DNA from 3 places in the Streptomyces sp. NPDC058812 genome. Region 2 is predicted to be linked to each of the others. Evidence: riboswitches for the same ligand, from Rfam matches in the RefSeq annotation. Region 2 holds a riboswitch; each other region holds the start of a gene.
The links. A riboswitch is a leader RNA that binds a small molecule or an ion and turns the genes downstream of it on or off. The one in region 2 is predicted to bind thiamine pyrophosphate.

Region 1 (10,049 bases), on a different contig from region 2:
GGAGAAGGAGGGCGTCGACTGCCGCGTGCAGACCGCCATCACCATGGGCCAGGTCGCCGAGCCGTACATCCCGCTGCGCGCCGTGCGCCACCTGGAGAAGGGCCGCGTGGTCATCTTCGGCGCCGGTATGGGCATGCCCTACTTCTCCACCGACACCACCGCCGCCCAGCGCGCCCTCGAGATCGACGCCGAGGCCCTGCTCATGGGCAAGAACGGCGTGGACGGGGTCTACGACTCCGACCCGAAGACCAACCCGGACGCCGTGAAGTTCGACGCGCTCGGGTACGGCGAGGTCATCACCCGTGACCTGAAGGTCGCCGACGCGACGGCCGTCACGCTCTGCCGCGACAACAGCCTCCCGATCGTGGTCTTCGAGCTTCTGAAGGAGGGCAATATCGCCCGCGCCGTCAAGGGTGAGAAGATCGGCACGCTTGTGGGTGACCAAGGCAGCCGGGACTGACCGGAGAAGCACCCCCTGTCCGCGGACGCCACCTGTCCGGGGGACGGACGGGACGGGACCGGACCGGGGGATGGACAATGTCCCGCCGGTCGGGAACCGTGCAGGAAGAACGCGACGCAGCCGGCCGCCGGCCCGACAGGGAACCGCAGCCGGGCCTACTCAAGACACGCAGGAGCAAGTGGTGATCGAAGAGACCCTCCTCGAGGCCGAGGAGAAGATGGAGAAGGCCGTCGTGGTCGCCAAGGAGGACTTCGCCGCGATCCGCACCGGCCGTGCGCACCCGGCGATGTTCAACAAGATCGTGGCCGACTACTACGGCGCGCTGACGCCGATCAACCAGCTGGCCTCGTTCTCCGTGCCCGAGCCGCGCATGGCCGTGGTGACCCCCTTCGACAAGAGCGCCCTGCGCAACATCGAACAGGCGATCCGCGACTCCGACCTGGGCGTCAACCCGAGCAACGACGGAAACATCATCCGGGTGGTGTTCCCCGAGCTCACCGAGGAGCGCCGCCGCGACTACATCAAGGTCGCCAAGAGCAAGGCCGAGGACGCCAAGGTCTCGATCCGCTCCGTGCGCCGCAAGGCCAAGGACGCCATCGACAAGATGGTCAAGGACGGCGACGTCGGCGAGGACGAGGGCCGCCGCGCGGAGAAGGAGCTCGACGACACCACCGCCAAGTACGTCGCCCAGGTGGACGAGCTCCTGAAGCACAAGGAAGCGGAGCTGCTCGAGGTCTGATGAACGACTCTTCCTGGGGAGCGCCGCCACAAGCCGGGTACTGGGGGGCGTCCGACCAGGGGCCTGTCCAGGGGGCTGCCCCGGCGGGTCCCGCGTACGATGCGCACTACGCGCAGCAGACTCGCCCCATGCCCATCGTGCCCGACGTACCCGAACACGGCGGAGACCAGGATGACGGCCAGGGGGCCGCTCGGCTGAGCGGCCCCCTGTTCCGAGACGAGCCGTTCCGCGACGACACGTATCGCGGCGAGAATCCGTCGGCGCAGCCGTATGCGGCGGTGCCGCAGAATCCGGAGCCCATGCCCGACGTCCCCCAGCCGGCGCAGCCGCAGCCGCAGAAGAAGACCGCGGGGCGCGATCTGGGTGCCGCGATAGGGGTAGGCGTAGGGCTCGGCGCGGTGATCGTCGCGTCGCTGTTCGTCGTCAAGGCCGTCTTCGTCGGTGTGGTCGCGGTCGCCGTCGTGGTGGGCCTGTGGGAGCTGACCAAGCGGCTGGAGGAGCGCAAGGGCATCAAGGCGCCCCTCGTGCCGCTCGCGATCGGCGGCGCGGCGATGGTGGTCGCCGGGTACGTGCGGGGTGCCGAGGGTGCGTGGGTCGCCATGGCGCTCACGGCGCTGGCGGTCCTCGTATGGCGGATGACCGAGCCGCCGGAGGGCTATCTCAAGGACGTCACGGCGGGACTCTTCGCCGCGTTCTACGTGCCTTTCCTGGCCACGTTCGTCGCGATGATGCTCATGGCGGACGACGGTGCGTGGCGGGTCCTGGTCTTCCTGGTGCTGACGGTCGTCAGCGACACCGGCGCCTACGCCGTCGGCTGGCGCTTCGGCAAGACCAAGCTCGCCCCGCGCATCAGCCCCGGCAAGACCCGTGAGGGCCTGCTCGGAGCGGTGGCGTTCGCGATGGTGGCCGGCGCGCTGTGCATGCAGTTCGTGATCGACGACGGCACCTGGTGGCAGGGCCTGCTGCTCGGCCTCGCGGTCGCCGTCAGCGCCACGCTGGGCGACCTCGGCGAGTCCATGATCAAGCGGGACCTCGGCATCAAGGACATGGGCACGCTGCTCCCGGGCCACGGCGGCATCATGGACCGCCTGGACTCGCTGCTGCCGACGGCGCCGGTGGTGTGGCTGCTGTTGGTGATCTTCGTCGGGTCCGGCTGACGGCCCGGTCGTCTTCTTGGCGGGTAAGGCCCGCCGTCCCCTGGGCGGCGGGCCTTACCCGTGTCCAGGGCACAGCCGGTCACCGCACATACGGCGACAGCGGTCACCCGGCAGCGGTCAGGCGGCGCCGCAGCTCCGCCTCCGAGACGTCCTCGATGTGGGTCAGAAACACCCACATGTGGCCCGAAGGGTCCTTGAGGATGACGGTGCGGTCACCGTGGAACATGTCCTTCGGCGGCTGGAGGATCTCCGCGCCGGCGGCCTCTGCTCGCTCCGCCAGGCTGTCGACGTCCGGCACGAAGACGTGCAACGTGACGGACGTGCCTCCACCCAGCGAGGCCGGTGCGGCGAAGGAGGCGGCCTCCGCCTCGTCCCCGCTGGCGTCGCCCAGCATCAGGGTCGACCGCCCGATGGTGATCTCGGCGTGCATGACCCCACCGCCCGGGGCATCGATCCTGAAGTTCTCACGGGCGCCGAACGCCCGCTGGTAGAAGTCGATCGCCGCGGCGGCGTCGTCGACCATGATGTGCGGGATCACGGCATAGCGGTAGCGGTCGGGGATCTCGAAGTGGGCTGTGTGCTCGCTCATGGCGAACCTCCTCGAAGGGACGCTGATCGGTTCCTGGGGCTTTGAATGGAGCCTAAAAGCTCAAGTTTGGTTCAGGTCAAGCGTCGATGTGGCGCTGCTGGATCTGCCTGAACGGCACCCACAGGCCCTGCCTCGCCGGTCGAAGTCACAACGCCGATCCGGGCGCTCGGTCAGGCCAGGCTTGGCCGAGCGCACCCTCCGCCCATCCCGCGATCTCGCCCTGACGGAGCCCGCACCCGGCGCCCACGTCCACCATGGGCGCCGGTGGCGCTGGGGGAGTGCTGCACGGACCGCCTGAACCTGGGCGGGCAGCCACGGCACGAGGCCCGCACGTCACCGTAGATGTCCCGCGTGTAGCCGCCACTCACGGCCGCTCCTGCTCGGCGCTCCCGACTCCGAAGCGGTCCGCCAGCGTGGCGAAGAGGAGGGCAATGGAGGCGACCTGGCCGATCAGGGCGTCCAGCATCGGCGAGTCTTCCCGCTCATAGACGGCCAGCTCTGCCGAGAGCCCGCGTTGCTCCGCCTCGTACACGGCTCCGGAGTGATGAGCGACCAGCGCACCAGGCGCGCCGGCGCACCCAGCGATTCGAGGTGCCGGGCACCGTCAGCGGCACGGTTCAGACTTTCTCCCCGTCATCAAGGCGGCTCGCTCCGCTCCCCGCACGCGGCAATCGGCCACCTGACGCCAGCGAGGAGGTACATCGCGGCTGGAGCGGTCGGTTCCGTGGCTTTACGCAGCCACTTTGGCGCGAGCCTCGCAGATCATGGCCCAACGTCGTGCGAGTTACTCTCGGCGGACTCATGAGCGCGGTCCGCGATGGCAAGGAATCTGCTCTTTCTCCTTGACTCCGCAGCTTCCAGCAAGCCCGCCCATCCTGACCTGCCTTGGTCCCAGTACTGCTTCCCCACGTCGCCGCTGAAGAACGTTCTCAGGTTCACCTCCAATTGCGCTTCATTTACGTCTTCGGTAATGAACGAGGAGTAGTACCAAGAGAAAATAAGGTTGGCGAACATCAGCTGCCTGGATCTTTCGTTGCTCTCGTGGCTCGCGATGTCGCCCCAGCATTGAGCCAACGAAATATCGTTAATTGACATTCCGATCAGCTCTCGATGCTGTGCCCTCATGCTTTCATCCTGCGAAATCTTCATTTGCCGGGATTGGAATCTCAGTGCAGCCGCAACGACGGCAAGCGAAATTGTAGATATGATGAGCGATACAACTGTTGCTATCTCGTCCATATGCCGGTCCCCTTCTGTCCACGACTTCCGCACTCGTCACTGCCCAAGGTATGTGTCGCTTCAAACGATCAGCGTGGACAGCTGCCCTTCGTGGGCGTGTCACGCAGATGGACTGGGGATCGGCGGAAGGGGGATTACGTGTCTGTACCGGATACTCACGCGGTGGGGCCGTCGGCCTGGGCCGTCGCAAGGTTCGGGCAGCATGCCGGCGCGGTCGCCGCTGCCGTTCCAGAGCAGCTGGCCAAGGCGCACGCGAAAGCTCATGCCGCGCACCTCGCAGCAGGGCTGAGGAAGCGGAGTCCTTACGGGTCGCCCTGGCGAGGGAGCCGGGGGAGTCCGTGCGGGACGTCCGCGGGTACGAATATGCGGTGATCAACGGTACTCGCCGTCGGCCGTTGGGCGCACGGGCCGCAGTCACCGGACGAGCTGGGAGCCTCCATGTGACTCGTCTGTGTGTTCTTTGCTGCGGACGCCGAGAAGGGCAGCCACGTCATTGCCTGGTCGCTGCGGTCGTGTCGGCGGAGCCCTGGGCCGTCTCTGGGCCGTCCGAGGCCGCTCAGTGGTGACCGGAGGCGACTACTGACGACAGTCGTAGCGACCGACCCCCGCAGGTCACCCATGTGGATCTGCGACACTGGGAAGGTCATGCCTAAGCCCGGAGAACTCACATTCATCGCCCCCCGCGGAGCCAAGAAGCCGCCGCGGCACCTCGCCGACCTCACGCCCGCCGAGCGCAAGGAGGCCGTCGCCGCGATCGGCGAGAAGCCGTTCCGTGCGAAGCAGCTCTCGCAGCACTACTTCGCGCGGTACGCGCACGACCCCGAGCAGTGGACCGACATCCCCGCCGGCTCGCGCCAGGGGCTCCGGGAGGCGCTGCTGCCCGAGCTGATGTCGGTCGTGCGGCACCTGTCGACCGACCAGGGCACCACCCGCAAGACGCTGTGGAAGCTGTTCGACGGGACGCTCGTCGAGTCGGTCCTCATGCGCTACCCGGACCGGGTGACCATGTGCATCAGCTCCCAGGCGGGCTGCGGCATGAACTGCCCGTTCTGCGCCACGGGGCAGGCGGGCCTGGACCGGAATCTGTCCACCGCCGAGATCGTGCACCAGATCGTGGACGGGATGCGCGCCCTGCGGGACGGCGAGGTCCCCGGAGGACCGGCCCGGCTGAGCAACATCGTGTTCATGGGCATGGGCGAGCCCCTCGCCAACTACAATCGCGTCGTCGGTTCCATCCGGCGCCTCACCGACCCCGAGCCGGACGGACTGGGGCTCTCCCAGCGCGGCATCACGGTCTCCACGGTGGGCCTCGTGCCTGCCATACACCGCTTCACCGGCGAAGGCTTCAAGTGCCGTCTCGCCATCTCGCTGCACGCGCCCGACGACGAGCTGCGCGACACCCTCGTCCCCGTGAACACGCGCTGGAAGGTGCGTGAGGTGCTGGACGCCGGGTTCGAGTACGCGGCCACGTCCGGGCGCCGGCTCTCCATCGAGTACGCGCTGATCCGGGACATCAACGACCAGGCGTGGCGCGGTGACCGGCTCGGGCGGCTGCTCAAGGGCAGGCCCGTCCACGTCAACCTCATCCCGCTCAACCCCACGCCCGGCTCGAAGTGGACCGCGTCGCGGCCCGAGGACGAGAAGGCGTTCGTCGAGGCGATCGCGGCGCATGGTGTGCCGGTGACGATCCGGGACACCCGTGGGCAGGAGATCGACGGGGCGTGTGGTCAGCTCGCCGCGAGCGAGCGGTAACCTGACCGGCGTCGTACATCGTCGTACGACAGCTTCATAACTTCATACGGAAGTACGTCCGGAAGTACATCTTCATATTCCGACAGGGGAGCGCCACAGCGCTGAGAGTGCGGCACCGGCCGCAGACCCTCCGAACCTGGCCCAGGTCATTCTGGGTAGGGAGATCGGTCACCACTCGAGCTGTTGCGCCCTGCCCGGGACCCTCGCCAGGGGTTCCGGGCGGGGCCGCGTCTTCTCCTGGTCACCCAGGAGGAATTCAGTGAGCATCACCAAGAAGGCCACCGTCCTGGCCGTCGGGCTCGGCATGGTCGGCGGCCTGGCCGCCTGCGGATCGTCGTCCGACGGCGACAGCCAGGGCTCCGGCGACTCCAAGACCGTGACCCTCGTCAGCCACAACTCGTGGGCCGTGTCGAAGGACGTCCTCGCCGCCTTCGAGAAGAGCTCCGGCTACAAGGTCCGCGTCCTGGAGGACGGCGACGCCGGGCAGGCCGTCAACAAGGCCATCCTCACCAAGGACAACCCCCAGGGCGACGTCTTCTTCGGCGTCGACAACACGCTGCTGTCCCGCGCCCTCGACAACGGGCTGTTCCAGCCGTACGAGGCGAAGGGCTCCGACCAGGTCCTCCCCGAGTACCGGGCCGACCAGGACAAGCACCGGGTCACGCCCGTCACCACCGGCGACATCTGCGTCAACTACGACAAGGCGTACTTCAGCGAGCACGAGCTGACCCCGCCGGACTCCTTCGACGACCTGATCAAGCCCGAGTACAAGGACCTGCTCGTCACCGAGAACGCGGGCACCTCCTCGCCCGGCCTCGGCTTCCTGCTCGGCACCGCCGCCAAGTACGGGGACGACGGCTGGCAGGACTACTGGAAGAAGCTGAAGGCGAACGGCGTCAAGGTCGTCGACGGCTGGGAGCAGGCGTACAACGAGGAGTTCTCCGGTTCGTCCGGCGGCAAGAAGGCCAAGGGCGACCGCCCGCTCGTCGTCTCCTACGCCTCCTCCCCGCCCGCCGAGGTGATCTACGCCGATCCCCAGCCGGCCACCGCGCCGACGGGCGTCGCCACCGGCACCTGCTTCCAGCAGGTCGAGTACGCGGGTCTGCTGAGCAACGCCGGGAACACCGAGGGCGGCAAGGCACTGCTCGACTTCCTCATCGGCAAGCAGTTCCAGGAGGACATGCCGCTGAACATGTTCGTCTACCCGGTGCGGGAGGGCGCCGAGATCCCCGAGGCGTTCCGGAAGTTCGGGCCCGAGGCCGAGAACCCGCAGACCATGGACCCGGCGAAGATCGCCGACAACCGCGACCAGTGGGTCAAGTCGTGGACCTCACTCGTACTGAAGTAGGCAAGGCGAGGACTTCGCGCGGGAGCGCGGCGCGGCTGGCCCTGATGGCCGTGCCCGTCGCGTTCTTCGCGGTGTTCTTCGCCTACCCCGTCGCCGCGATCGTCGCGCGCGGACTGGAGATCGACGGATCCTGGCAGTTCGGACGCGTCGCGGACGTACTCGCCCAGCCCGACGTCCGGCACGTGCTGTGGTTCACCACCTGGCAGGCGTTGGCCTCCACCGCGCTCACCCTGCTGATCGCACTGCCCGGCGCGTACGTCTTCGCCCGGTTCGACTTCCCCGGCAAGCAGGTCCTGCGGGCCGTGGTGACCGTGCCGTTCGTGCTGCCGACGGTCGTCGTCGGTACGGCGTTCCTGGCGTTGGTGGGGCGCGGCGGGCTGCTCGACGAGCTGTGGGGCGTACGGCTGGACACCACCGTGTGGGCGATCCTGCTCGCGCACGTCTTCTTCAACTACGCCGTCGTCGTACGCACCGTCGGCGGCCTCTGGTCGCAGCTCGACCCGCGGCAGGAGGAGGCCGCGCGGATGCTCGGTGCCTCGCGGCTGAAGGCCTGGCGGCAGGTGACGCTGCCCGCGCTCGCGCCCGCCGTGGCCGCCGCCGCGCTGATGGTGTTCCTGTTCACCTTCACGTCCTTCGGCGTCGTCCAGATCCTCGGCGGACCCGCCTTCTCCACCCTGGAGGTGGAGATCTACCGGCAGACCTCCCAGATCTTCGACCTGTCCACGGCCGCCGTGCTGACGCTGATCCAGTTCGCCGCGGTGGCCGCCATCCTCGCCGTGCACGCCTGGACGGTACGGCGGCGGGAGACGGCCCTGCGGCTGGTGGACGCGGCCACGACCGCGCGCCGGCCGCGCGGGACCGGGCAGTGGGCGCTGCTGGCCGGGGTCCTGGCCACCGTCGCCGTGCTCCTTGTGCTGCCGCTCGCCGTGCTGGTCGAGCGGTCGCTCGGCGCACCCGGGTTCGGCTACTACCGGGCGCTGACCCGGGAGGACGGCGGCGCTTTCCTCGTCCCGCCGATCGAGGCCATCGGCAACAGCCTCCAGTACGCCGTCGCCGCCACCGCCATCGCCGTGGTGATCGGCGCGCTGGCCGCCACCGCGCTCACCCGCCGCGACGCGGGCCGCTTCGTACGCGGTTTCGACGCGCTGCTGATGCTGCCGCTCGGGGTGTCCGCCGTGACGGTCGGCTTCGGATTCCTGATCGCGCTGGACGAACCCCCGCTGGATCTCAGAGCCTCCTGGATTCTCGTGCCGCTCGCGCAGGCGCTGGTCGGCGTCCCCTTCGTCGTACGGACCATGCTGCCGGTGCTGCGGGCGGTGGACGTACGGCTGCGGGAGGCGGCGGCGGTACTCGGGGCGTCGCCGTGGCGGGTGTGGCGGGAGGTGGACCTGCCGATGGTGCGGCGGGCGCTGCTGGTCGCGGCCGGGTTCGCCTTCGCGGTGTCGCTCGGGGAGTTCGGGGCGACCGTGTTCATCGCGCGGCCCGACAACCCGACGCTGCCGGTGGCCGTGGCGCGGCTGCTGGGACGGCCCGGGGACATGAACTACGGCCAGGCGATGGCCCTGTCGACGATTCTGATGCTGGTGTGCGCCGTGGCCCTGGTGGTGCTGGAGCGGCTGCGGGCCGACCGGAGCGGGGAGTTCTAGGGGTGCGGGAGTTCTAGAGATGCGGGAGTTCCACGGATGCTGCTGAGCCTCGAAGGCGCGACCGTCCGTTTCGGCGGCCGGGCCGTGCTCGACGCCGTCGACCTGGGGGTCGCCGAGCACGAGGTGGTGTGCGTGCTCGGGCCCAGCGGCAGCGGCAAGTCGACGCTGCTGCGGGCGGTCGCCGGGCTCCAGCCGCTGGACGCCGGGCGGGTGACGCTGGACGGGCGGGACCAGTCCGGGGTGCCCGCGCACAAGCGCGAGGTCGGGCTGATGTTCCAGGACCACCAGCTCTTCCCGCAGCGCGACGTGGCCGGAAACATCGCCTTCGGACCGCGGATGCGTGGCGCCTCCCGCGCCGGACAGCGGGAGCGGGTGGGGGAGTTGCTGGAGCTGGTCGGGCTGCCGGGTGCCGCTCACCGGTCCGTCGCCGCGCTCTCCGGCGGTGAGCAGCAGCGGGTGGCGCTGGCCCGCGCCCTCGCGCCCCGGCCCCGGCTGCTGATGCTGGACGAGCCGCTCGGCCAGCTCGACCGCTCGCTGCGGGAGCGCCTGGTCGTCGAACTCCGGGAGCTGTTCGGCCGGCTGGGCACGACCGTGCTCGCCGTGACGCACGACCAGGGGGAGGCCTTCGCGCTCGCCGACCGGGTCGTGGTGATGCGGGACGGGCGGATCGCCCAGTCCGGGACGCCTCTGGAGGTGTGGCAGCGGCCGGCCGACGCGTTCGTGGCCCGCTTCCTCGGCTTCGACAACGTCGTCGAGGCGACCGTCGTGGGACAGGCCGCGGACACCCCGTGGGGCAAGGTACCGGTCCCCGAGGACGCCCCGCAGGGTGCCCGCACCCTGCTCGTCCGGCCCGCCGGGGTACGCATGGTGGCCGCCGACGAGGGCCTGCGCTGCACGGTCACCGCACGCACCTTCCGGGGCACCCACGTCGCCGTCCACCTCCAGCCCGAGGACGCGCCGCGCCTGGAGGCGGCGTGCGCGCTGCGGGCGGCACCGGAGGTCGGGGACGCGATAGGAGTGGAGTTCGACGTGGCGGAAATCGTCGTGCTCGGATGATCGCCCCGCTCGTAGGGTGAAGGCATGACACTCCTTGCGCATGACCGTTACTGCGATGAAATC
Region 2 (10,049 bases):
CGGCCGCGGCGGGCCTGCCCGGCTTGTAGGTGGGAATTCCCTCCAGCTCGGCGCGCAGCTTGGGGCTCGTCTCGCTCACCGCAGTCCTCCTCGTGACCACCACCGGCATCGAATACTTCTCACCTTATGAGGATTCAGCGCCGCTGCGTATAGGTGAGGCCAGACCTCGTCCGTCACACTGGCATCAGGGCACGAAGGCGCACGATTCGGGGGGCGCGCCGCACATATATCTACGCGCCGGTGGCTCGCGCCGTGGCGCGCATCCCTCGTGCAGGTGAGTTGAGACCTCTTCGCAACATCTGCCACTTGGCAGGCCCTCACTGGTTGACACGCCAGGTAATGGGATGCATTCAATCAACTGGCTTGCTTTCGAAGGCCGTTGGCACTTAATGATCATGCAGAAACGTGACTGTCAACGCGTGCATATGCGTCCGCCCTACCCCACCCCATGAGCCCTACTATCGGCTCGCCATGACAGCAGCAGGGAAGCACCAGGTGAGCCGCGCGGAAACCTCACGTCGAGGCAGCCGGCCGGGCCGGGCGGGCATCAGGGACGTGGCCGCCGCCGCCGGAGTATCCATCACTACCGTCTCCGACGCCCTCAACGGCAAGGGCCGACTCCCGGATGCCACCCGGCGCCATGTGCGCGAGGTCGCCGACCGACTGGGCTACCGGCCCTCGGCCGCCGCCCGCACGCTCCGCACCGGCAAGTCCGGACTCATCGGCCTGACCGTGACGACGTACGGGGATGAACCTTTCACCTTCACCGAGTTCGCGTACTTCGCCGAGATGGCGCGCGCCGCCACGTCCGCCGCGCTCGCACGCGGCTACGCCCTCGTCATCCTCCCGGCGACCTCCCGTCACGACGTGTGGTCGAACGTCGCGCTCGACGGAACGGTGGTCATCGACCCCTCGGACCACGACCCGGTCGTCAGCGAGCTGGTACGCCAGGGTTTACCGGTCGTCTCCGACGGCCGCCCGGCCGGCTCGCTCCCCGTGACCGCCTGGGTCGACAACGACCACGAGGCCGCCGTACTCGGCATCCTCGACCATCTGGCCGACGCCGGTGCCCGCAGGATCGGCCTGCTCACCGGCACCACGACCGACACGTACACCCATCTGTCGACCACCGCCTACCTGCGCTGGTGCGAGCGCGTCGGCCAGGACCCGGTCTACGAGGCCTATCCGGCGCACGATCCGTGTGCCGGCGCGGTCGCCGCCGACCGGCTGCTCGCCCGCCCCGACCGGCCCGACGCCGTCTACGGTCTGTTCGACCCGAACGGCACCGACCTGCTCGCCGCCGCCCGCCGCTACGGGCTGCGCGTCCCGGAGGACCTGCTGCTGGTCTGCTGCAGCGAGTCCACCGTGTACGCCAGCACCGAACCGCCCATCACCACCCTGTCGTTGAAGCCCCGCCGCATCGGCACGGCGGTGATCCAGGTCCTCATCGACGCCATCGAAGGGCTCGACTCGGACCAGCCGGTCGAGCAGGTGATACCGACCGAACTGATCGTGCGTACGTCTTCGCAGCGCCGCCCGCACCGGACGACGGTCAGCCCGCCGCGGTCACCCGAGGGCAAGTAGGGCCACCCCCTCGGGAGCGGGAAGGCGGGGGCCCGGCCGAACGCGTCCGCTCGGGAGCGCCGGCAGCCGCCCAGCGGGTGCGGCGCCATCCCCGTACGGGAGTGGCGGCAAGGGCGGCGGAGACGGCACCCGGCACGCCCGGAGCACGATCACACCGCCGTAGCGGACGGTCGAAGACCGGCCCAATCGGGGCGAAAGCCGCGGTGAACCGGGGTCCCGTTCCGATTCACCACCCCTGGGTCATCACACAGCGCGATCCGCATTCCTATGATGGGCCCACACACCGTGGGCCGCTGCGACCAGGCAGTCCGAAGCGGTGCAGATGCGGCGCGATGGTGGAGGGGTCGATGACTCAGGGGGCCGGTCAGGGACCCGAGGTGGAGCGGACGGCGACGGTACGCGACTTCCGGGTGCCCGCGTACGTCCACGAGACCGCTCCGTACGCCGCCACCGGCACGCACGCGGCCGAGGCCGTGCCGCCCTCCGAGGAGGAGTACGAGGAGAACCTTCCGGGGGGGTACACGCCCACTCAGCGGGATCTGCCCGTCATCCGTCGGGGTGACACGGTCCAGGTGGCCGTCGACCCCGAACCGGTCGTGGTGCAGCAGTCCGCCACGGGCCAGGGGCCGCTGTTCGTCGTCGGCGACGTGCACGGCTACCTCGACGAGCTGTTGGCCGCCCTCCAGGAGAAGGGCCTCGTCGACGCCGCCGGACAATGGTGCGCGGGCACCTCTCGCCTGTGGTTCCTCGGCGACTTCACGGACCGGGGCCCGGACGGCATCGGCGTCATCGACCTGGTGATGCGGCTGTCCGCCGAGGCCGCCGCGGCCGGCGGCTACTGCAAGGCGCTGATGGGCAACCACGAACTGCTGCTGCTCGGCGCCAAGCGATTCGGCGACACGCCCGTCAACTCCGGTGCGGGCACCGCCACCTTCCAGGCGGCCTGGCTGCTGAACGGCGGCCAGAAGACCGACATGGACCGACTGCAGGACCACCACCTCCAGTGGATGGCCCGCCTCGACGCCCTCGAAGCGGTCGACGGCCACCTCCTGGTCCACTCCGACACCACCACCTACCTCGACTACGGCGGCTCCATCGAGGAGGTCAACGACACCGTCCGCGAGACGCTCACGCGCAACGACGCGGAAGAGGTGTGGGACCTGTTCCGCAAGTTCACCAAGCGCTTCTCGTTCCGCGACGAGGGCGGCGCCGACGCCGTGCGCTCACTGCTGGACACGTACGGCGGCACCCGGATCGTTCACGGCCACAGCCCCATCCCCTACCTGCTGGGCGAGGTCGGCTCCGAGGACGGCGAGGACGACACCCGTACCGCGGTCGAGGGACCCCACGTCTACGCGGACGGACTGGCCATCGCGATGGACGGCGGCGTGACCATGGCCGGAAAGCTGCTGGTCCAGCAACTTCCGCTCGACACCTGACCGTTCACCGGACGGGTTTGCACGCGGCGGCGTCCGTACAGCCCGGCACCCAATTTCTGGAAACCCCCTGTCACCACCCACCGTCACCGCTCTACCATCGGCTTATCCGTAGCAGGCTCCCCTCCGTTTCTGCCCGACGGCTCGTTGGCATGCGAGCCCCAAGCCCTACGGAGCATCGGGGGATGCACATGAACAGCGTTCCGCAGCACCTGTCGAACGAGGACCGCCAAGAGTACGAGCGGATCCTCGAAGAGGCGCTGCGCTCCGCACCACACCGCCCGGAACTGGCCGCTGTGGGACAGCGGCTCAACTCCGAACAACTGCGCACCATGGCACTCAACGCCACCGCCCTCATCACTGCGGCGGCCACGACCGAGTACCAGCATTACGTGAAGGTCCGCGAGGAACTGCGCCACCCGGCGCCGCCCGCCCAGGTGCCGTCCACGCGCGAATCCGGCTCCGACGAGCCGGGCACGGGCGCGGCGGGACTCGCCGCCACCATGGGCGAGGTCGCCGAGGCGACCGGCGCGGGCGCCGTCGCCGTCGTCGCCGTCCTGGCACCCGTCCTGGCCGGCACCGCCGCGGCGATCTTCCTGCTCGTCGGCTACATCCTGAAGATGCTCGATCCGGGGCAGACCTTCGCGCAGACCATGCTCACCACCGGATGGGTGTTCGGCGCGTTCACTGCGGTGGCGATCCTCGTCGCCGCGGTGGGGCTGCTGCTCACCGCGCTGCGCAACCGCCCCTCCGCCGAGTCCGGCTGCTACGGCGAACTCGACGAGGAAGTGGTCCGGGCCAGGGACGCCTGGCACGACGCCCTGCTCGAACGCGGCATCCTGCCCTTCCTTCGGGAGGCACTCGCCGAGCCGGGCGCCACGGCACTGCACCGTACGGCACCGGCGGCGCCGGCCAACCGTATGCCGCACCTCGGTTACGGCCGTCCCGGGTTCACGAGCCCGGACGGCGGTCCCGAAGCGGGCCCGCCTCCGCGTTACTCGAGCCCGGACTACAGCAGCCCGGACTTCGGCGGCCCGGAACACCGGCCCGAGTAGCCACCGGCCGAGGAGCCACCGGCCCGGGCGGGCAGGGGATCAGAGGATGCCCGCCCGGCCGGCGGCAGCGATCCAGGACGGGAACTCGGACAGCAGGCGGTCGTACAGCTCCGGGTCCGGGACGGTGCTGATGTCGTCCACGGCGAAGAAGCCGACGTTGTCCACGCGGCGGCCCGGCAGGGTGTCGAAGCGCTCGAGCACCCCGTAGTTGGACCGCCCGAGCCCCACGAACTGCCAGAAGACGGGTTCCTCCACCGCCTCCCGCAGCTCCCGCTCGATCTCGGCGTTGCGGTAGACGCCTCCGTCGGAGAAGAACAGCACCAGGGTCGGAGCCGACGCCGGGTTGTCCCGGACGTAGGCTCGGACCTCGGCGATCACCTTCTGTTCCTCGTTCTGGATGCCGACCGCCCGCATGTCGACCTGTTCGGGGTGCAGGCCCTTCTTCCTGCCGCGGCGGAAGAGGCTGATCTCCCCCACGCGTACGTGCAGCCGCAGCCACTCGGGCAGCTCGCCGAGGCGGAGGTCGGGCAGCCGGGCCGGGTTCGAGGCGAAGGTCCACGCCTGCATCTCACCGTCGTCGTCCAGTTGCGCGGCGACGGCGGCCATCCGCTCCACGACGTCCGTGACCACACCCTTGGAGTAGAGGAAGGACATGGACCCGGAGGCGTCCAGGACCAGGACGACGCGCGCGGTGACCCCGGCCGCCCCGTGCTTGCTCAGGCTGACCGCGACCTGTTCCTTGCGCAGGGACAATCGCTTGCGCATGTCGACGGGAAGGTGTTCCTCCCCCTTGGTGAGGCGGGGGCCCGCGCCGGTGGGCGCCGGTGGCGCGGCCGGCGCTGCGGGCGGCGCCTGTGCTGCGGGCGGCGCCTGTGCTGCCGGTGAGGCCGGTGAGGCCGGTGAGGCCGGTGAGGCCGGTGAGGCCGGTGAGGCCGGTGAGGCCGGTGAGGCCGGTGAGGCCGGTGAGGCCGACGGCATGGGCGCCGGCGGGGTCGCCGCAGTCGCCGGGGCGGCGGGCGCGGCCGCCGGGGGAGCGTCGTCCACGGTGATGCCGAAGTCCGTGGCCAGCCCCGCGAGTCCGGAGGCGTACCCCTGCCCGACCGCGCGGAACTTCCACTTCCCCTGGCGCCGGTACAGCTCGCCGCCGACCAGGGCGGTCTCCGTCCCGGCCGCCATGTCGAACCGGGCCAGTTCGGTGCGGGTCCCGGCGTCCAGCAGCCGCAGTGACAGCCCCGGCACCCGGCCGAACGTCCCGCCGTCCGCCGAGGCGCACAGGACGACGCGGTCGACGGCCGGTTCCACCGAGCGCAGCTCCACCTCGACGGCGTCGGTCGTGACACCCGCGCCGGCACCGGAGTCGGCCTGCTTGCCCAGGTGCCTCACCGCGTCGGACGCGTGGCGGGGCTGGTTGTAGAAGACGAAGTCGCCGTCGTCCCGCACGCGTCCGGCCGAGGTGAGCAGCAGCGCGGAGGCGTCGACCTCGGGCACACCCGGCCCGGCGGACCAGACGAGTTCGACGCGCACCGCGGGGGAGTCGACGGCGAGATTGGCGCCCTTGCTCAGGGAGGTGGCTGTCATGCGTCCAGTCTGCCGAGACGTACCCCTCGGTGGGGAGGGGGCAGACCCGGCGTCCCGTCCGGGAGATCACTCGTCCCGCCGTCCCCGGCTCACGCCAAGCGCCCCCGCCCTCCGTGCACGGGATCGCTCAGCGTGAGGCCGGAGCAGGGACTCAGTCGGCCAACGGCAGGTAGACCCTGTTTCCGTGTGCCGCGAACTCCTTCGACTTCTGGGCCATGCCCTCCTCGATCTCGGCCTTGCTGCCTCCGTGCTCACGTCGGATGTCCTGCGAGATCTTCATGGAACAGAACTTCGGACCGCACATCGAGCAGAAGTGGGCCGTCTTGGCGGGCTCGGCCGGCAGTGTCTCGTCGTGGAACTCCCGTGCCGTGTCCGGGTCGAGGGCCAGGTTGAACTGGTCCTCCCACCGGAACTCGAAACGGGCGTCCGACAGCGCGTCGTCCCACTCCTGCGCGCCTGGGTGCCCCTTGGCGAGGTCGGCGGCATGGGCGGCGATCTTGTAGGTGATGACGCCGGTCTTGACGTCGTCACGGTTGGGCAGGCCCAGGTGCTCCTTGGGCGTGACGTAGCAGAGCATGGCCGTGCCCCACCAGGCGATCATCGCGGCACCGATACCGGAGGTGATGTGGTCGTACGCCGGCGCGACGTCCGTCGTCAGCGGTCCGAGCGTATAGAACGGAGCTTCATCGCAGATCTCCTGCTGAAGGTCGATGTTCTCCTTGATCTTGTGCATCGGGACATGGCCCGGGCCCTCGATCATGGTCTGTACGTTGAAACGCTTGGCGATCGTGTTGAGTTCCCCGAGCGTACGCAACTCGGCGAACTGCGCCTCGTCGTTGGCGTCCGCGATCGAGCCCGGCCGCAGGCCGTCGCCGAGCGAGTACGTGACGTCGTAGGCGGCGAGGATCTCGCAGAGCTCGTCGAAGTTCTCGTAGAGGAAGGACTCCCTGTGGTGCGCCAGGCACCACGCCGCCATGATCGAGCCGCCGCGCGAGACGATGCCCGTCTTGCGGTTCGCGGTCAGCGGTACGTACGCCAAGCGCACGCCCGCGTGGACCGTCATGTAGTCCACGCCCTGCTCGGCCTGCTCGATGACGGTGTCCTTGTAGACCTCCCAGGTCAGCTCCTCGGCGCGGCCGTCGACCTTCTCCAGGGCCTGGTAGAGCGGCACGGTGCCGATGGGGACGGGGGAGTTGCGCAGCACCCACTCGCGGGTGGTGTGGATGTTGCGGCCGGTGGACAGATCCATGACCGTGTCGGCGCCCCACCGGGTCGCCCAGGTCATCTTGTCGACCTCCTCCTCGATGGAGGAGGTCACCGCCGAGTTGCCGATGTTGGCGTTGACCTTCACCAGGAACCGCTTGCCGATGATCATCGGCTCGATCTCCGGGTGGTTGACGTTGGCGGGCAGTACGGCACGGCCCGCCGCGATCTCCTCCCGGACCACTTCCGGCGAGACGTTCTCCCGGAGGGCCACGTACTCCATCTCCGGCGTGATCTCGCCCCGGCGTGCGTACGCGAGCTGCGTGACCGCGTTGCCGTCCCTCCCCCGGCGCGGCTGGCGCGGCCGTCCGGGGAAGACGGCGTCGAGGTTGCGCAGGCCGCCGCGCGGAGAGGTGTGCTTGATTCCGTCGTCCTCGGGGCGGACGGGGCGGCCCGCGTACTCCTCGGTGTCTCCTCGGGCGATGATCCAGTTTTCCCGCAGCGGCGGCAGCCCCCTGCGGACATCGGTGTCGACGAGCGGATCGGTGTACGGGCCCGAAGTGTCGTACAGCGTGACCGACTGCCCGTTGGTGAGGTGCACCTGACGGACCGGCACGCGCAGGTCGGGGCGCGAGCCCTCGACGTACGCCTTGTGCCAGCCGATGGACTTCCCGGCCTCCGTGGTCTCCTCCTGGGCGGAGTTCTGCGCGGAGGCAGGCGTGCGTGCGTCCTTGATGGTCATGAGACCTACTCCCTACGCCGGCATTACCCGGTAACAGGTTCGGCGGTCGACGCAGCGGCTTCCGTCTGGCGACGCTTCGTGGGATACATCACTCGGATTCGGTGACGTTTCCCGTGAAACATCGCTGGGACGGAGGTCAGCGCCCTCTCAGCCCGGTGCTCCGAGCTCCCGCGTGTACAAAGGTGCCTCCACGCTAGCGTCAATTCGGGCGCGGTGAACAGAGGGCCCCCCTCGTTCTTGCGATGATCGGTCGGTGACCACACCGCAGCATCCCCCGTTTCCGCCACACGAGCCCCGCCGCGGACCAGGCACCGAGGACGGCAACGGCCACGGAGCCGGCCCCACCCCTTCCGACGCTCACGGCGCGGGCGGCGGCAGACTTGACGCGGGCGGCGGTCCCGGTGGGCACGGTGGTCCCGGCGGTCCCGGCGGTCCCGGTGGGCACGGGCACTCCCACAGTCACGGACCGGCGGCGCCTGTCTCCCGGCATCTGCGGAAGGTCATCGCCGCGGTACTCATCCCGTTCGCAGCGGCGGTGCTGGTCGGGCTCGCGTTGCTGTGGCCGGGCGGTGCGCCGCCGCACGAACGCACCGGGGTCGGCTTCGACCGGCAGACGCAGGATGCCACCGTCACCAAGGTGGTCGAGCTGAGCTGCCAGTCCGTCAACGCCTCGGGCGTCCCTCCGACCGGCGACACCTCCACCGCCGAGGGCTCCTCCGCGGTGCAACAGGCGCAGGGCGACTGCAAGCGGGCGACGATCCGTGTCGACAGCGGCAAGGACAAGGGCCTTACGTTCACCGAGATCGTGCAGCCGGACCAGTCACGGCAGCTGCACGAGGGCCAGAAGGTGGTGGTCGCCTACGAGCCCTCCGCACCGAAGGACCTGCAGTACTCGGTGACCGACATCAACCGCGGGCTGCCGCTGGCCCTGCTCGCCGGCATCTTCGCGCTCGCCGTCGTGGTCGTCGGACGGCTGCGGGGCCTCATGGCGCTGGTCTCGCTGGCCATCAGCTTCCTGCTGCTGAACTTCTTCATCCTGCCCGCGATCCTGCAGGGGTCGAACCCGCTGGCCGTGGCGGTGGTCGGGGCCAGCGCCATCATGCTGATCGCGCTGTATCTGTGCCACGGCCTGTCGGCCCGTACGTCCGTCGCGGTGCTCGGCACCCTGATCTCGCTGTTGCTGATCGGTGTGCTCGGATCGCTGTTCATCGACTGGGCCGCGCTCACCGGCAACACGGACGACAACACCGGCCTCATCCACGGCCTGTATCCGACGATCGACATGAGCGGCCTGCTGCTCGCCGGGGTCATCATCGGTTCGCTCGGTGTGCTCGACGACGTGACGGTCACCCAGACGTCGGCGGTCTGGGAACTGCACGAGGCCAACCCGACGATGGGCTGGCGGGGGCTGTACCGGGCGGGCATCCGGATCGGCCGCGACCACATCGCCTCGGTCGTCAACACGCTCGTCCTCGCCTACGCGGGCGCCGCGCTGCCCCTGCTGCTGCTGTTCTCGATCGCGCAGAGCGGGGTGGGGACGGTCGCCAACAGCGAGTTGGTGGCGGAGGAGATCGTGCGCACGCTGGTCGGCTCGATCGGCCTGGTGGCATCCGTTCCGGTCACCACGGCCCTCGCGGCCCTCGTCGTATCGGCCGACCGTCCGGCCGGCCCACCGGCGGCACAGGCCGCCGGGACGACGCCGGGCGCAGGTTCGGCTCCCGTACGTGGGCGAGGCCGTCGGCGTAAGCGCTGACCCATCGACAGCCGATCGCGGCGAAGCGTTACGCCACGGTCGTAGAGCTGCCGTAACGGTTCAGCCCGCGCTCTGCTCTTCCGCCAGGATGCGGTCCAGGGCATCGTCGAGGTGGGCGTCGAAGTCGGCGAGCGCGCCCTCCTGCCCCAGCGGCACCAGCTTGTCGGTCCGGTCGAGGAACGCCACCAGGGGTGCCGCAGACGAACGGAACAGCGCCTGGTCGCTGCCGACCTGAAGCCGGATCAGCACCTCCGCCAGCGGCTCGGGATCGACGGGGGCGATGCGCACGTCACCGTCACCGCACGGCCGGCCCACCCCGTCGACCAGCAGCTCCCGGCCGAAAGCCCAGGTGACCGGCGCGTCCCCGGGGAGATGGAAGGTCAGTCGCACGGCATAGGGATCACAGGTCTCGTAGCGCAGCTCCACCGGAATGCGGAAAGAGAGCTCCTCGGACACGAGAAAGCTCATCATGACCTCTGCCTGCACGGACTCGCCCATCGCCTACCCCGTCATTCGCCGTCGACTGGCCGGGAATCAAACCTCTAACACTGGTGGCATCTTGCTTAACGTACACACCAGATCACAAGGAGTGAGTTTTCAGATACTGATAGAGATCGCGAGCGACCCCAGAAGCCGACCCACCTCGTCCTGCAACCGCTCCGCCGCGGGCAGCAGCCGGTCGGCCTGATGGAGGGGCA
Region 3 (10,049 bases), on a different contig from region 2:
GAAACGCCTCCACCAGGGGCGCCGCCTCCTCCAGCGCGTCGGCGCCCAGGTGCGCGGCGACGATCGCCGCCAGCCGCTCCGGTCCCGGCTGCTCGATGTCGTAACGCAGACACCGCCTGGCGAACGCGGCGGGGAACTCCCGCTCCTCGTTGGAGGTGATCACCACGACCGGAAAGGCCCAGCAGCTCACCTCTCCGTCCGTCACCGGTGCCACCCCGCCGTCCGCCGTCCGCACCGGGACGGTGCGCTGGTCCGGTGGCAGCCGCAACAGCTCCTCGACGGTGAAACGGCCCTCCTCGAAGACGGTGAGCAGGTCGTTCGGCAGATCGATGTCGCTCTTGTCGAGTTCGTCGATGAGCAGGACACGCGGCCTGCGGCGCGGCAGCAGCGCCGTGCCCAGGGGCCCGAGCCGCAGGAAGCGGCCGATGTCGCCGGTGCCGCCGCCCGTCTCCAGGCCCGCGCGGCGCAGGTTGGCCTCGTGCAGCCGGCCGATGGCGTCGTAGGCGTACAGGCCGTCCCGCAGCGTGGTGCGCGACGTCACCGGCCAGTGGAGTACGGGGCCCAGCCCCAGTTCGTAGGCGATGGCGTGCGCGAGGGTGGACTTGCCGGTGCCCGGGCGCCCCGTGAGCAACAGGGGGCGGCGCAGCAGCAGGGCCGCGTTGACCGCGTCGACCAGTCCGGGGTCCACCTGGAAGACCCGCCCCCGCCGAGTGTCGGCCGGCTGCGGGGCGACGGCCTCGTCCTGGGGCGGCATGCCCTGTTGCAGCGGACGCCAGCTCGGCGGATCGGGCAGCCGTTCGATGCCGTTGTGCGGGACGCCGTCACCGCGGTAGATCCACCACGCCGGCGGCTGCGGGGTTCCGGGCTCGGTCACGACGGGGCACCTCCGGGAGCGGGAGCGGGTGGGGTCAGGGGCGTGTGCGGGGGCAGCCGGTCGAAGGGGTCCCAGAGGAAGCCCAGACGCAGGCCGCCCCCGACCCGCGGCCGGGCCGCTCCGGGCCGGGACGACCACTCCCCGCGGCGGGCCCGGAGCACCTCCTCGGGCAGGGTGCGCACCCCGGCGGCCCGCAACCGGTTCGGCAGGTCGCCCGAGACGGGCTGCCCGTCCTGCTCGTCGTGGGCCCAGACCAGGGCCGGAACGCCCGCGTCCAGGGCCGCGTCGAACTCCGCGTCGGGGGCGCGCCTGCGGGACACCCGCGGAGGAAACCCGAGGACCAGCGCCAAGGGCCCCTCCTCCGCGTACAGGGCGGAGAACAGCGCCTCGTAGGACGAGCCGTCCTGGTTCCGGGCGGGGATCACTGCCACCACGCCCTCTCCGGAGAGTGCGGACAATGCCTTCATCCTGTCCCACTTCCGGGACCAGTTATGCCCCCAGTCGACCCATTCCGACGCGTTCTGGCGCTCGAGGCTGCGCACGGCGACCGGGTGCACCACCCCCAAACGCACCTCCGCGCCGCTGGGGGTCGTGATGGGCAGGCCGTCGACCGGCCGGCCCAGCAGTTCGCGGGGCAGGACGAACTCCACGAACAGGTCGGGCGAGTCGATGGCCTTCTCCCGGCGCATGCGGATGATCTCGTCCACCACGAGCCGCTCGATCCGCCCCAGCCGCATCGCCTCGGTGTACTGCTGCACCGCCTCCCGCGGGGCGCCCTCGTCCTGCCTGAAGACATCGAGCAGATAGTGCCGGCTCGGCGACGCGGGGGTGACGCGGAACGTGGCGTAGGTCCACCGGGTGCCCGCCCCGCCGGGACGCACCCGACGCTCCAGCAGCGGTCCGGGATCGACCGCCGGGGTGCAGTGCCCCGCCCGCCCCCGCACCCAACGGGCCAGTTCCTGCCCGCGTGGACCGGGGACCCGCCGGGACAGCGCGGCGACGAAGGTCAGCAGCGGCGGCACCGGCCGACCCGCCTGGGCGATGTGCCGCAGGTCGTGCACGATGCCGAGGATGTCCTCGGGGGAGCCCTGCCAGGGGCGGCGCACCGGCCCGAGCGCCTCGTCGCGCAGCGCCACCAGCCCGGGCATCGCGAGCCGGCCGTCGAGCAGCAGCCGGTAGAGGTCGTCCATGGCCTCGTCGTCGAACGGACCCTCGTCCGGGTCCGGCGGCCCGGGAGCGGGCGGCGGGGGCGGACGGTCGCCGGACAGGGCCAGCGCCGCCCGTAAGGGGGGCCAGTCGCGGGCCAGCCGCTCCAGCGGAATCATCCAGGTCACGCCGGCCTCCGGCGACTTGTCGCGCAGTACGGCGAGCCCGGCGACGCGGGAGGTCGCGGCGTCCCGGACCCCGCAGCCGCTGTATCCGCGGGCCACCCTGCGGCCGGTGTCCGGTGCGTCGTTCAGCTGGATCAGCGCCGACTCCGGGCCGCCCCGCCCGGCCATCAGGCAGTCGGCCCACACTCCGTGCGGCTGGCCCTGCGGGTAGCCGTAGACCTGCATCGGCCGCTTGGCGGCATAGGCGCCGGTGGAGAGGTGGGCGTGCGAGGTGGGGAACTGGCCGTTGGCCTGCCCCAGGTCGCCGTGCAGGGTGAGCACCGAGACGTCCTCGTGGTGGCTCCCGCCGGTGTAGCGGTGCCCGCCACCCGGGGAGCCCGTCAGCTTCAGTCCGCTGCTGAGGGTCACCGTGACGGTGGCGTGCGGGTCGTCCTCAAGCCGTCCGCCGATGGCCGATGTCACGACATGGGCGCAGGTCAGAACGTAGCGGGGCGGGACGATGACCCCTCCGCCGACCGGGTTCCCGGCGGGGCCGAGGATGCTCACCTGCCAGTCGTCGGTGACGGCCGTCCGCACGACCGGTTCCGCCCCCAAGACGCCCTCCCCCCGTCCGCCTCCGCAGGCCCCGACCGTCTGCGGAGCCGCCATAGTAGCGGTCCCCGCCGTGGGAGCAGAGAGGGCAAGAGCGCGTGATACGGGGCTGGTTGACCACTTGTTCGGCTTGTTCGGCCGCTCGCGGCGCGCGACGGCCGGCCCCGCCCGCCCCGGCCGGCGGGCCGCCTCTTCAACGGGTCGTGAGGGTGATGTCGTCAGCGGATCGTGATGGTGACGGTCGACCCCTTGGGAGCCGTGTCCCCGCCGTCCACCGACTGGTCCTTCACGGTGTCGCCGAACAGCCCGAGCAGACCGCGGTCCTCGTCCACCTGGAAACCGGCGTCCTTCAGCGTCCGCTTGGCGTCGTCCACGCTGTCGCCGACCACGTCCGGGACTTCGATCATCTCGGGGCCCTTGGACACCGTGAGCGTCACCGTGTCGCCCTCGGCGGCGCGGCTGCCCCGGTCCGGCGTCTGCCGGGCGACCTGACCCCTGTCGTACTCGGAGTTCACCTGCTCCTCGGCGACCTTCACCTTCAGGCCGGCCTCCGTCAGCTCGGCCCGTGCGTCGGCCAGGTCGTCGCCGGTGACGTCCGGGACGTCGATCGGGCTGCCCTTGCTGACGACCAGGGCGACCGCCGAGCCCGCGCGCACCGTGGTGCCCGTCTTCGGCTTCGTGGAGATCACGAAGCCCTTGGGGACCTCGTCGCTGAACGCCCGGGTCACCATGCCCGGCTCCAGCCCCTCGTCCTTCAGCAGGGTCCGGGCCCGGTCCAGCTTGTAGCCCTGGACGTCCGGCAGCTTCACGGTGTCGGGGCCGTCGGAGATCGTGAACGACACGGAGTCGTTCTTGCGGATGCGGGTGCCCACGCCGGGGTCGGTGCTGATGACCCTGCCGCGCTCCACGGTGTCGCTGTAGGCGTGCCGGACCTTGCCGGCGTCCAGCCCGGAGTCCTCCAGCCGGTCCCGGGCCTCGGCCTCGGTCTTGGACAGCAGCGGCGGGACCTTGGTGAACTGGCCGGAGTTGATGTACCAGACGCCCGTGCCGACGCCGAGTACCAGCAGTACGGCCACGACGATCGTCAGCGGGCCGCGTCGCAGCTCCGGACGGCGGCGCCGGGGCGGCGCCGGCGGGGGAGCGGCCAGCCGGCTGGTGCGGTTGACACCGTCCGCGGGGAAGCCGTTCGAGGCGATCCCGTCCGAAGTGCCGTCGTTCTCGTCCTCGTTGACGGGCAGCGGCCGGGGCATGGTGAGCGCGCGGGGGATCACGCTCGTGCGGTCCTCGGCGTTGTCGTGCTCCCCGGCGAGCGCCCGCGGCGGCACCGCGTCCAGCTGGTCCGCGTTCAGCGCCCCGCGCGCCTGGCGGGCCTGCGCGAGCAGTGCCACGGCGTCGTGCGGCCGGATCTCCGGGTTGCGCGCGGTCGCCGAGGCGACCAGTTCGTCCAGCTCGTACGCCATCCCCGGCACGGCTGCCGACGGCGGCGGCACGTCCTCGTGCAGGTGCTTGTAGAGCACCTGGGCGGGGGAGTCCCCGTCGTGCGGCTTGCCGCCGGTCAGCATCTCGTACAGGACGACGCCGCAGGCGTACACGTCGACCCTCGGGTCGGCGGTGCCGTGCTCGATCTGCTCGGGCGCCAGGTAGGAGACGGTGCCGAGGACGGATCCGGTGGTGCTGGTGACCGTGTCCACGGCCCGGACCAGGCCGAAGTCGGCGACCTTGACCCGGCCGTCGTCGCCTATCAGGACGTTTTCCGGCTTCATGTCCCGGTGCACGAACCCGGCCCGGTGCGCGGCGCCGAGCGCGGCCAGCACCGGCTCCAGGATGTCCAGCGCGGCCCGCGGCCGGAGTGCCCCGCGCTCGCGCAGCACGTCGCGCAGGGTGCAGCCGGCGATGTACTCCATGGCCAGGTAGACGTACGCCCCCTCGGCCCCCTGGTCGAACACCTGTACGACGTTGGGGTGGTCGAGCCGGGCCACCGACTTCGCCTCGCGGATGAACCGCTCCACGAAGATGGCGTCGGTCGCGAGCGTCGGGTGCATCACCTTCAGCGCGAGCACGCGGTCGAGGCGGGTGTCCACGGCCCGGTAGACCGTGGCCATCCCGCCGACCGCGATCCGCGCCTCGACGCGGTACCGGCCGTCGAGCACCTGCCCGACGAGAGGGTCCTGAAGGGTCGTGTCCACGCAGGTGAGTCTACGAGCCACCACGGACACCCGGCGTCGCCGCCGACGAACGGGGGCGGTACTGCAGCGCGCCTGTGACGCTTCTTACGCCCACGCACGGCCGCCGACGGCGACGAGCCCCCACGGGCGAGGCCCACCTCTCGTCCGACTGGGAACGGGTGGTGCGCGGGTGGGAGACGAAACGGCAGGACAGCGCAGGCTCACTGAAAAGCGGGCCGCTCCGGATCAAGCACCGCCAGGCCCTCCGCAGGAGACGACGCCTCGGCGAAGTGCCGCCGCGGAATCCGCCCGGCCCGCCGCGCCAGCCGCCCAGCCTCCACCGCGGAAGACATGGCGGCAGCCATCAGCACCGGCTCCTGCGCCCGCGTCACCGCCGAGGCGAGCATCACACCCGCGCACCCCAGCTCCATCGCCAGCGCCACGTCCGACGCCGTACCGGCCCCCGCGTCCAGAATCACCGGCACACGCGCGTGCTCCACGATCAGCTCGAAGTTGTGCGGGTTGCGGATGCCCAGCCCCGACCCGATCGGCGAACCGAGCGGCATGATCGCGGCGCACCCGACATCCTCCAGCTTCCGCGCCAGGACTGGGTCGTCGTTCGTGTACGGCAGCACCGTGAACCCGTCGTCGACCAGCGTCTCCGCCGCGTCCAGCAGCTCGATCGGGTCCGGCAGCAGGGTGCGCTCGTCGGCGATGACCTCCAGCTTCACCAGATCGGTGCCGAGGGCCTCGCGCGCGAGCCGCGCGGTGAGGACCGCCTCCCCGGCGGTGAAGCAGCCGGCCGTGTTCGGCAGCACCCGGATGCCGAGCTTCTCCAGCACCGACAGCACGGAACCGTGCACCGAGGCGTTCACGCGTCGCATCGCGACGGTCGTCAGCTCGGTACCGGAGGCCACGAGCGCGCGCTCCAGCACGTCGAGGCTGGGCGCCCCACCGGTGCCCATGATCAGGCGGGACCCGTAGGACGTACCACCGAGGACAAAGGGATCGTCGGCCATGGTCAGCCTCCTTGGACAGCGGTGAGGACCTCGACACGGTCGCCGTCGGCCAGCGCGGTGGCGGGCCACTGCGCGCGCGGGACGACGGTTTCGTTCAGGGCGGCGGCCACACCGGACGGCGCCGCGGTGAGCGTGCCCACCAGGGCGTCCAGGGCCGTGCCGGGAGCCACCTCGCGCGGCTCGCCGTTGACGGAGATGTTCATGCGGGCTGCTCCGAGAGTCGCTGGAGTGCGGGGGCGGCGCCGAAGCGCCGGGGGGTGAAGGGGCGGGCCTCGGCCGGCAGCTCCCCGGTGGTCAGGGCGTGTGCCATGACGTCGCCGGTGACCGGAGTGAGCAGGACGCCGTTGCGGAAGTGCCCGGTGGCCAGCAGCAGGCCGTCAAGACCGGTCGGTCCGAGCAGCGGGGCGTTGTCCGGTGAACCGGGGCGCAGACCCGCCCGGGTCTCCGTCAGGGGCAGCTCGGTGATGCCGGGGACCAGCTCGTGGGCGTCGCGCAGCAACTCGTAGACGCCGCCCGCGGTCACCGTCGTGTCCCAGCCCAGCTCCTCGCTGGTGGCGCCGACGACCAGCTCGCCGCTCTCCCGGGGGACCAGGTAGAGGGGGTTGCCGCGCACCACGGCACGCACCGTCCGGTTCAGCAGCGGCCCGTGCGTCCGCGGCATCGTCAGCCGCAGTACCTGCCCCTTCACGGGCCGCACCGGCGGCAGAACGTCGTCCGGGACGCCCGTGAGCCGTCCGCTCAGGCTGCCCCCGGCCAGCACCACCTGCCCGGCCTCCAGCGCGGTGCCGTCGGCCGTGACGACACCCGTGGCCCGTTCGCCGCCGCGCACGACGGTGAGCCGGTCGGCCCACACCCGGTGGAAGACGACGCCCGCGCGTTCGCAGGCGGCAACGAGCGCGCCAGCGAGGCGCCGGGGGTCGATCTGATGGTCGCCGTCCACCCGGAGCCCCCCGCGCACACCCGGCGCGAGCATCGGCTCCAGGCGCCGGCACTCGCGCCCCGACAGCCACTCGGACTCCAGGCCCGACCGCTGCTGGAGCGCGTGCAGTTCCCGCAGGTGGGCCCGGTCGTCGGCGTCCAGCGCGACGGCGAGGGTGCCGCACCGGCGGTACCCGAGGTCGTGGCCCGTGAGGTCGGCCAGCTCGGCCGCGAACTCCGGGTAGCGGCGGGCCGAGGTGAGATTCAGCGCGAGCAGCGTCTGCTCGCCGTGGTGCAGCTCCGTCACGGCGGCCAGCATCCCGGCGGCCACCTGGGCGGCCCCGCCGCCCGGCTCGGGGTCCACGAGGGCCGTGGCGAGCCCGCGCTGCGCGGACCGCCAGGCGGTGACCAGGCCGATGATCCCGCCGCCGACGACGAGGACGTCCGGCGTACGCGACGACGCGGCCGCCGCGGCAGCCCCGGACACGGAAGCAGAAGTCGGTGGTGACGACATGGGCGTCCAGCCCCTCCCTTCGCCGGCATGACCCGGATCAGGTTCGTACGGTCGGAGGCCGCCAGCCTCCCTCTCAGCCCGGTGCGTCCGGGCTCCCGCGAGTGCTTTACGTTGGCCACCCTAGCCCGCAGCGCATCGCACTTGTAAGGGAGCCTCCGCCCGTGGCGCGTTCACTCGACGGTCTCGTTCTCGCCCCCGTCGCCGACCAGGCGCCCGGCCAGGTGGGTACGCGAACCCGGTTCACCTACCACGAGCAGGACGGCGCCGTATGGGCCGAGTACGCGGGCGGTGACGTCGTCCGCGGACGTCTGGTGGGCACCAGGGAGGGCGACCGCCTCGACTTCCGGTACGTGCAGCTCAAGACCGACGGAAGCACGTCGTCGGGACACTGCGTGTCGACCGTCGCCGAGCTGCCGGACGGGCGGGTGCGCCTGGACGAGACCTGGGAGTGGGAGTCGCGGCGGGGCAGCGGGACGAGCGTTGTGGAGCAGGTCACTGCGCACGAGCACTGACTGACGAACTGTCAGTGTCTAAGGTGATCAGGTGAGCGAGCAGACGCAGGAGCAGACCCGGGAACGGGGAGCGGACGCGGAGCGCCGTGTGGTCGTGGTGGGCGCCGGCATGGCGGGCGTGCAGACCGCGGTCGCCCTGCGGGAGCAGGGTTTCACCGGCACCGTGACCCTGATCGGCGCGGAGCCGCACCAGCCGTACGACCGCCCCCCGCTGTCCAAGGCCGTCCTGCTCGGCACGGCCGAGGGCTCCGCCTTCGACGTCGACTTCGAGGCACTCGGCATCACCCTGCGGCTCGGCTGCGAGGCCCTGGGCGTCCGCCCCGGCACGCACGTCCTGGACACCTCCGACGGACCCGTGCCGTACGACGTCCTCGTCCTCGCGACCGGCGCCGAACCGATCCGGCTGCCCGGCGCGGAGGGCGTGCCCGGAGTGCACCTGCTGCGCACCCTGGACGACGCCGAACGGCTGCGGCCGGTGCTCGCCCGGCAGCACGACATCGTGGTCGTCGGCGCGGGCTGGATCGGCGCCGAGTTCGCCACCGCCGCGCGCGAGGCGGGCTGCGCCGTGACCGTCGTGGAGGCCGCCGACCGGCCCCTCGCCGGCGCGCTGCCCACCGAGGTCGCCGCGCCGATGACCGGCTGGTACGCCGACTCGGGCGCCGTACTGCGCACCCGCGCGCGCGTGGAGCGCGTCGAGACGGGCGGTCCCGGGGAGCCCGGTGGACCCGTGGAGCCCGGCCACGTCGTCGTCCTCGACGACGGCTCGCGGCTGCCCGCCGGCGCGGTCGTCGTCGGCGTCGGAGCCCGGCCCGCCACGGCCTGGCTCGCCGGCTCCGGGATCGACCTCGGCGCGCACGGCGACGTCCTGGCCGACGACCGTCTGCGCACCTCCGTTCCGGACGTCTACGCGGTCGGCGACTGCGCGTCCTTCCCGTCCGGACGCTACGGCGAGCGGCTGCTGGTGCACCACTGGGACAACGCCCTCCAGGGCCCGCGCACGGTCGCCGCCAACATCATCGGCGCCGCCGTCGGTGAGGCCCCGGTGGCCTACGACCCGGTGCCGTACTTCTGGTCCGAGCAGTTCGGCCGCTTCGTCCAGTACGCCGGTCATCACACGGCCACCGACACCACCCTGTGGCGCGGCGACCCCTCGGGACCGGCCTGGACGGTCTGCTGGCTGCGCGAGGGCCGCCTGGTCGCCCTGCTGGCGGTGGGCCGCCCCCGGGACCTGGCCCAGGGCAAACGCGTGATCCAGGCCGGCACGACGATGGACCCGCGGCTGCTGGCCGACCCGGCGAGGCCGCTCAAGGCGGCGACGGCGTAGCCCTCCGCCCGGGTGCGGCGGCCCGGGTCGGACGGGTCTGGTTTCCGACTGTCAGTGCCAGATGGCAGGCTTGGGACGTGACCGAGATTGACGCAAAGATCGATGCTCTCGTGCCTGCCTGGCTCACCGTCCCCGACATCGCCGAGATGCTCGGCGTCGAGGTGACCCGCGTACGCCAGCTGATCAAGGAAGGCCAGCTCATCGCCGTGCGGCGCGGTGAGAACCGCGCGCTGCACATCCCCGCGGCCTTCATCGACGAGGACAAGGTCGTCAAGGGCCTGGTCGGGACCCTGACGCTGCTGCGGGACGACGGCTTCACGGCCGAGGAGATGCTGGAGTGGCTCTTCACGCCCGACGAGAGCCTGCCCGGCACCCCCGCCCAGGCGCTGAGCGAGAATCGCGGCACGGAGGTGAAGCGCCGCGCCCAGGCGCTCGCCGTCTGACCTGACACGCACCGCCCGGCGTGCGGGCCGCGGCCCGCGGTCCCCAGCGGCCATGACGGTCCGCGGTCCCGTACGCCACGGCCGCGACCCGCTGCCGCCGCCCGACGACCGGACCGCGGCGCGGTCGCCCACGGTGCACGGGCGCGGCCATGGCGCGCCGCAGCCCGTAATGCCGGGCAGCGGCCGCCGCGGGCGCCCGCATTCCATGGGCCGCGGGCCACCTGCGGCGAGCTCCCTGTTTTCGGGGCCGAGGGGAGTCCGTGTTCTCGGGGCCGAGGGAGTCCGCGGCCCTGGGGCCGAGGGGAGTCCGCGGCCCCGGGAGCGGAGCCCCCCGGTCCGGCGGGCCGCGAGGCGACCG

Region 1: another riboswitch for thiamine pyrophosphate. It lies ahead of ACFW48_RS24755 (thiamine ABC transporter substrate binding subunit); the one in region 2 lies ahead of thiC (phosphomethylpyrimidine synthase ThiC).
Region 3: another riboswitch for thiamine pyrophosphate. It lies ahead of thiO (glycine oxidase ThiO); the one in region 2 lies ahead of thiC (phosphomethylpyrimidine synthase ThiC).

The regions. Positions count from the first base shown of each region.
Region 1 covers NZ_JBHYOB010000012.1:147,264-157,312, forward strand. The annotation lists gene pyrH (UMP kinase) at 1-460, shown strand, start outside; gene frr (ribosome recycling factor) at 642-1,199, shown strand; gene ACFW48_RS24730 (phosphatidate cytidylyltransferase) at 1,199-2,356, shown strand; gene ACFW48_RS24735 (VOC family protein) at 2,460-2,945, opposite strand; gene ACFW48_RS24740 (hypothetical protein) at 3,310-3,477, opposite strand; gene ACFW48_RS24745 (DUF6082 family protein) at 3,708-4,184, opposite strand; gene rlmN (23S rRNA (adenine(2503)-C(2))-methyltransferase RlmN) at 4,830-5,936, shown strand; TPP riboswitch at 6,011-6,116, shown strand; gene ACFW48_RS24755 (thiamine ABC transporter substrate binding subunit) at 6,196-7,284, shown strand; gene ACFW48_RS24760 (ABC transporter permease) at 7,260-8,930, shown strand; gene ACFW48_RS24765 (ABC transporter ATP-binding protein) at 8,967-9,986, shown strand; gene ACFW48_RS24770 (maleylpyruvate isomerase family mycothiol-dependent enzyme) at 10,011-10,049, shown strand, end outside.
Region 2 covers NZ_JBHYOB010000006.1:48,679-58,727, forward strand. The annotation lists gene hisC (histidinol-phosphate transaminase) at 1-79, opposite strand, end outside; gene ACFW48_RS14100 (LacI family DNA-binding transcriptional regulator) at 472-1,584, shown strand; gene ACFW48_RS14105 (metallophosphoesterase) at 1,917-3,023, shown strand; gene ACFW48_RS14110 (hypothetical protein) at 3,206-4,075, shown strand; gene ACFW48_RS14115 (VWA domain-containing protein) at 4,115-5,653, opposite strand; gene thiC (phosphomethylpyrimidine synthase ThiC) at 5,805-7,598, opposite strand; TPP riboswitch at 7,591-7,780, opposite strand; gene ACFW48_RS14125 (YibE/F family protein) at 7,852-9,351, shown strand; gene ACFW48_RS14130 (SsgA family sporulation/cell division regulator) at 9,412-9,849, opposite strand; gene ACFW48_RS14135 (IclR family transcriptional regulator) at 9,949-10,049, opposite strand, start outside.
Region 3 covers NZ_JBHYOB010000016.1:57,141-67,189, forward strand. The annotation lists gene ACFW48_RS28200 (AAA family ATPase) at 1-874, opposite strand, end outside; gene ACFW48_RS28205 (hypothetical protein) at 871-2,799, opposite strand; gene pknB (Stk1 family PASTA domain-containing Ser/Thr kinase) at 3,015-4,982, opposite strand; gene ACFW48_RS28215 (thiazole synthase) at 5,183-5,980, opposite strand; gene thiS (sulfur carrier protein ThiS) at 5,983-6,183, opposite strand; gene thiO (glycine oxidase ThiO) at 6,180-7,412, opposite strand; TPP riboswitch at 7,410-7,521, opposite strand; gene ACFW48_RS28230 (hypothetical protein) at 7,574-7,924, shown strand; gene ACFW48_RS28235 (NAD(P)/FAD-dependent oxidoreductase) at 8,034-9,248, shown strand; gene ACFW48_RS28240 (Rv2175c family DNA-binding protein) at 9,326-9,691, shown strand.